Regions from separate parts of the Streptomyces sp. NBC_00390 genome, predicted to be linked through region 1. Evidence: riboswitches for the same ligand, from Rfam matches in the RefSeq annotation. Region 1 holds a riboswitch; the other holds the start of a gene.
What was found. A riboswitch is a leader RNA that binds a small molecule or an ion and turns the genes downstream of it on or off. The one in region 1 is predicted to bind thiamine pyrophosphate.

Region 2: another riboswitch for thiamine pyrophosphate. It lies ahead of thiO (glycine oxidase ThiO); the one in region 1 lies ahead of OHS70_RS10140 (thiamine ABC transporter substrate-binding protein).

The regions. Positions count from the first base shown of each region.
Region 1 is NZ_CP107945.1:2,479,919-2,483,083, reverse strand. It holds gene OHS70_RS10150 (hypothetical protein) at 1-229, shown strand, start outside; gene rlmN (23S rRNA (adenine(2503)-C(2))-methyltransferase RlmN) at 389-1,495, shown strand; TPP riboswitch at 1,556-1,660, shown strand; gene OHS70_RS10140 (thiamine ABC transporter substrate-binding protein) at 1,656-2,753, shown strand; gene OHS70_RS10135 (ABC transporter permease) at 2,792-3,165, shown strand, end outside.
Region 2 is NZ_CP107945.1:6,240,693-6,243,857, reverse strand. It holds gene OHS70_RS27570 (Rv2175c family DNA-binding protein) at 1-240, opposite strand, end outside; gene OHS70_RS27565 (NAD(P)/FAD-dependent oxidoreductase) at 284-1,459, opposite strand; TPP riboswitch at 1,771-1,883, shown strand; gene thiO (glycine oxidase ThiO) at 1,881-3,038, shown strand; gene thiS (sulfur carrier protein ThiS) at 3,035-3,165, shown strand, end outside.

The DNA.
Region 1 (3,165 bases):
CACCGGTGTCGTGACTGGTGGCCGTCAGGACAGCCCCGGCTGGACCGGGGAGCAGCGTGAGGCGGTGGAGCGGCTGCGCGCGGAGTGCGTCGCGCTGTCCCTCACCGTCACCACACATCCGTACTGGGCGGGAGTGGAGCGGGAGAAGGTCGTCGACGAGCGGATGCGGCTGAAGGCGGACACCGAGCCGGCCGCCATACCCGCCCTGAATGTCGACGTGGCCGCGTAGCCCTGCAAGCGAGGGACGTCCCGCCATGTCCGGCCAGGTCCCTGGGCCGTCTGTGGACCGTCCGAGGAGCCCCACAGCAACCAGTGGCGACGGACGACGACCACCGCGAGCATCAAGGCCCGCAGGTCACCGGATTCCGTCTGCGACACTGGTAGCACCATGCCCAAGCCCGGAGAACTCACTTTCGTCGCCCCCCGCGGAGCCAAGAAGCCCCCGCGGCACCTTGCGGACCTCACGCCCGCCGAGCGCAAGGAGGCCGTGGCCTCGATCGGCGAGAAGCCGTTCCGCGCCAAGCAGCTCTCGCAGCACTACTTCGCGCGGTACGCCCATGACCCTTCCCAGTGGACCGACATCCCCGCCGCTGCGCGCGAGAAGCTCGCCACCGAGCTGCTGCCCGACCTGATGGCGGTCGTACGGCACATCTCGTGCGACGACGACACCACCCGCAAGACCCTGTGGCGGCTCCACGACGGCACGCTCGTCGAGTCCGTGCTGATGCGGTACCCCGACCGGGTCACCATGTGCATCTCCTCGCAGGCCGGCTGCGGGATGAACTGCCCGTTCTGCGCGACCGGGCAGGCGGGCCTCGACCGCAACCTGTCGACGGCCGAGATCGTGCACCAGATCGTCGACGGCATGCGCGCCCTGCGCGACGGCGAGGTGCCCGGTGGCCCGGCGCGGCTGTCGAACATCGTCTTCATGGGCATGGGCGAGCCGCTCGCCAACTACAAGCGGGTCGTGGGCGCCATCCGCCGTCTCACCGACCCCGAGCCGGACGGTCTCGGCCTGTCGCAGCGTGGTGTCACCGTCTCCACCGTCGGGCTGGTGCCGGCCATGCACCGCTTCGCCGACGAGGGCTTCAAGTGCAGGCTCGCCGTGTCGCTGCACGCTCCGGACGACGAGCTGCGCGACACCCTGGTCCCGGTCAACACCCGGTGGAAGGTCCGCGAGGTCCTCGACGCCGCCTGGGAGTACGCGGAGAAGTCCGGCCGCCGGATCTCGATCGAGTACGCGCTGATCCGCGACATCAACGACCAGGCCTGGCGCGGCGATCTGCTCGGCCGCCTCCTCAAGGGCAAGCGCGTCCATGTGAACCTGATCCCGCTCAACCCCACCCCGGGATCGAAGTGGACGGCCTCGCGCCCCGAGGACGAGAAGGCGTTCGTGGAGGCCATCGCCGCCCACGGTGTGCCGGTCACCGTCCGGGACACGCGTGGCCAGGAGATCGACGGAGCCTGCGGACAGCTCGCGGCGACCGAGCGCTGAGGCAGGGCCTGCCGGCCATGGCTGATACTGTGCCCGTGCTTTCGCACAAATGAACAATGAACATTCCGACAGGGGAGCGCAGACAGCGCTGAGAGTGCGGCCAGGCCGCAGACCCTCGGACCTGATCCGGGTCATACCGGCGTAGGGAGTCAGCACCATCATGAACAGCCAGCTTCGCCGTGCCGTCAGCACCGCATTCGTCGGTGCCCTCGGCATTGCCGCACTCGCCGCCTGCGGCGAGCAGTCCAAGGACTCCTCGGACGGCGGCTCGGGCAAATCCAGGACCGTCACACTCGTGAGCCATGACTCGTTCGCGGCGTCCCCGGCGGTACTGAAGGAGTTCACCGAGCAGACCGGCTACAAGGTCAAGGTCCTCAAGAGCGGGGACGCGGGCGCGGCGCTCAACAAGGAGATCCTCACCAAGGGCTCCCCCCAGGGCGACGTCTTCTTCGGCGTGGACAACACCCTGCTCTCGCGCGCCCTCCAGAACGACCTGTTCATTCCGTACGAGGCCAAGGGCCTCGACCAGGTCGCGGACGAAGTGCAGCTGGACAAGGACAAGCACCGCGTCACCCCTGTCGACACCGGCGACATCTGCGTCAACTACGACAAGAAGTACTTCGCCGACAAGAAGCTCGCGCCGCCGCAGACCTTCGACGACCTTGCCGAGCCGGCGTACAAGAACCTCCTGGTCGTCGAGAACGCGGCCACCTCCTCGCCCGGCCTCGGCTTCCTGCTCGGCACGGTCGCCGAGTACGGCGACGAGGGCTGGCAGGACTACTGGAAGAAGCTCGACGCCAACGGCGTCAAGGTCGTCGACGGCTGGGAGCAGGCGTACAACGAGGAGTTCTCCGGTTCCGCCGGCGGCAAGAAGGCCAAGGCCGACCGTCCGCTCGTCGTCTCCTACGCCTCCAGCCCGCCCGTCGAGGTGCTCTACTCCGACCCGCAGCCTGCCGAGGCCCCGACCGGCGTCGCGACCGGCACCTGCTTCCGCCAGATCGAGTTCGCGGGTCTGCTGGACGGCGCGAAGAACGAGGCGGGCGGCAAGGCCCTGCTGGACTTCCTGATCACCAAGAAGTTCCAGGAGGACATGCCGCTGAACATGTTCGTGAACCCGGTGGTCAAGGACGCGAAGCTGCCCGAGCTCTTCACCGAGCACGGCGCGGTCGTCGACAAGCCGGAGACCGTCGCTCCCGAGACGATCACCAAGAACCGTGAGCAGTGGGTCCAGTCGTGGTCCTCGCTCGTCCTGAAGTAAGAAGTACCCTCCGCGGGAACGCGGCGCGGCTGGCTCTGATCGCCGTGCCCGTCGCGTTCTTCGCGCTCTTCTTCGCCTACCCCGTCACCGCGATCGTCGGGCGCGGTCTGAACGTCGACGGGGTATGGCAGCTGGGACGGATCGGCGAGGTACTCGGGCGGCCCGAACTGCTGCGGGTGCTGTGGTTCACCACATGGCAGGCGCTGGCATCCACCGCGCTCACCTTGCTGATCGCGCTGCCCGGCGCGTATGTCTTCGCCCGTTTCGACTTCCCCGGCAAGCGGCTGCTGCGGGCGGTGGTCACCGTTCCCTTCGTGCTGCCCACCGTCGTCGTCGGCACCGCGTTCCTCGCGCTGCTGGGACGCGGCGGACTCCTCGACGACCTGTGGGGCGTACGTCTCGACACCACCGT
Region 2 (3,165 bases), 3.8 Mb from region 1:
GAAGCCGTCGTCCCGCAGGAGCGTCAAGGTCCCGGAGAGGCCCTTGACGACCTTCGTGCCGTCGATGAAGGCGGCCGGCACCTGAAGCGTCCGGTTCTCACCGCGGCGCACGGCGATCAGCTGGCCCTCCTTGACCAGCTGCCGCACGCGCGTCACCTCGACATCGAGCATTTCCGCGATGTCCGGCAGGTGAAGCCAGGCGGGGACGAGGGCATCGATCTTTGCGTCAATCTCGGTCACAGGACAAGCCTGCCATCCGGGACTGACAGTCGGTAGCCGGAAGCTATCCGACAGCCGCCTTCAGAGGGACGGACGGGTCCGCCGCCCGCCCCGCGTCGAGGCGCGCGCCGGACTGGATGAGCTTGCGGCCCTGCGCCAGGTCGCGGGCCCTGCCGACGGCCAGCAGGGCGACCAGCGCACCGTCGCGCAGCCACAGCACCGACCAGGTGTCCTGGGTCCGGTCGCCACGCCACAGCAAGGCGTCGGCCGCGGCGTGATGACCGGCGTACTGCACGAAGCGCCCGAACTGCTCGGACCAGAAGTACGGCACCGGGTCGTAGACCTCCGGCTCCGCGCCGCGGGCGTCGGCCATGACATTGGCGGCGACGGTACGCGGACCCTGGAGCGCGTTGTCCCAGTGGTGCACCAGCAGCCGTTCGCCGTAGCGCCCGGAGGGGAAGGAGGCGCAGTCCCCGACGGCGTACACGTCGGGCACGGATGTGCGCAGATACCGGTCGGCCTCGACTGCGCCGTCCGCGCCGAGAGTGATTCCCGAACCGGCGAGGATGCCGGTGGCGGGCCGGGCACCGACGCCGACGACGACCGCGCCGGCCGGGATGTGGCGCCCGTCGGCCAGGGCGACGGAGCCCTCCTCGATCGCGGCCACGCGAGCGCCGGTGACCAGTTCGACGCCGTAATCGGCGTACCACTCGGCCATCGGGGCGGCCACCTGCGCGGGAAGCGCACCGGCCAGCGGCCGGTCGGCGGCCTCGAGAACGGTGACCGCGCAGCCTGCCTCGCGGGCGGCCGTCGCGAACTCGGCACCGATCCAGCCCGCGCCCACGACCACGATCCGGTGCTGCTCCGCCAGGACCGGGCGCAGCCGCGCCGCGTCGTCGAGGGTGCGCAGCAGATGCACCCCGGGCACCCCCTCGGTGCCGGGGAGGGTGATGGGCTCCGCGCCCGTCGCCAGCACCAGGACGTCGTACGGAACGGGCCCGGCGGCCGTGTCCAGTTCATGCGCCGCGGGGCGCACGCCGGTCACCTCCACACCCAGCCTCAGCTCGACCTCGAGCGCCTCGAAGTCGACGTCGAAGGCCGAGCCCTCGGCCTTGCCGAGCAGGACCGCCTTGGAGAGCGGGGGCCTGTCGTACGGCTGGTGGGGTTCGGCACCGATGAGGGTGACGGGGCCGGTGAAGCCCGCCTCGCGCAGGGCCACCGCGGTCTGCACGCCGGCCATGCCCGCGCCGACGACCACCACTCGCCGTACGCCCTGTGCTGTCTGCTGCTCGCTCACCCGACAACCTTACGTACCTGACGGTTCGTCAGGAGGGTTCTTGCTTCAGGACCTGCTGGACGGCGCTCGTCCAGCCGCCCTTCCGGAAGGGCCCGGATCCGGCCCTCTTCCTCGTGGTACGTGACCCCTGGTCCGGGTTCGGGCACGGTCCGAGGACCGGTCCGCCAAGGCTGCCGGCAGGAGTCCGCGGACGGCCTCGGCAGGGCTTCGGCTCCCTTACTTCGCTTCGGGACGTGGGGCTAAGGTGGCCACCGTAAAGCACTCGCGGGAGCCCGGACGGACCGGGCTGAGAGGGAGGCTGGCCGGCCTCCGACCGTACGAACCTGATCCGGGTCATGCCGGCGAAGGGAGGGGCTGGACGCCCATGTCTCGTTCACCAGACGTCCTTGTCATCGGGGGCGGAATCATCGGTCTGGTCACGGCCTGGCGGGCGGCGCAGCGCGGACTGCGTGTGACCGTCGCCGATCCGCAGCCCGGCCGCGGCGCCGCACAGGTCGCGGCCGGCATGCTCGCCGCCGTCACCGAACTCCACTACGGCGAGCAGACCCTGCTCGCCCTCAACCTCGAATCCGCGCGCCGCTACCCCGCGTTCGTCGCCGAAATCGAGGACGCCGCCGGCGAGCGGGTCGGCTACCGCGCCTGCGGCACACTCGCCGTCGCCCTCGACTCCGACGACCGCGCGCATCTGCGCGAACTGCACGCCCTGCAGCGCCGGTCGGGCCTCGATTCGCAGTGGCTGACGGGCCGCGAGTGCCGCCGCCTCGAGCCGATGCTCGCACCCGGTGTGCGCGGCGGCCTTCGGGTGGACGGTGACCACCAGGTCGATCCGCGGCGGCTGGCGGCGGCTCTGCTCAAGGCCTGTGAGCGGGCCGGCGTCGAACTGCGCCGTACGTGGGCCGAACGCCTCGTGGTGGTCGGCGACCGGGCGGTGGGCGCGACGCTCGCCGACGGGTCGGAGCTCGGCGCGGACCAGGTGGTGCTGGCGGGCGGCAGCCTGAGCGGCCGGCTGGCGGGCGTACCGGACGATGTGCTGCCCCCGGTGCGGCCGGTGAAGGGCCAGGTGCTGCGGCTGACCGTACCGCGCGCGTACGCGCCGTTCCTGTCGCGCACCGTGCGGGCGGTGGTGCGCGGCAGCCACGTCTATCTCGTGCCGCGCGAGGACGGCGAGCTGGTCGTCGGCGCGACCAGCGAGGAGCTCGGCTGGGACACGACCGTCACCGCGGGCGGGGTGTACGAGCTCCTGCGCGACGCCCACGAGCTCGTGCCCGGGATCACCGAGCTGCCCCTCACCGAGACGCTCGCCGGGCTGCGGCCGGGGTCCCCCGACAACGCCCCGCTGCTCGGCCCGACCGCTCTGCCCGGTCTGCTGCTGGCCACCGGCCACCACCGCAACGGGGTGCTGCTCACGCCGGTCACCGGCGATGCGCTGTCCGCCGCGCTGACGGACGGCGAACTGCCGCACGAGGCCCGCCCCTTCACGCCCCGCCGCTTCTCCCCCGTCCCCCAGGAGCAGCCCGCATGAACGTCTCCGTACTGAAGGTGTCCGTCAACGGCGAGGCCCGCGAGTGCGCCGCCGGCACCACTTTGGACGCGCTCGTCGCCGCGCTCACGGCCGCCCCGTCCGGGGTCGCCGCCGCCGTCAACGAGAC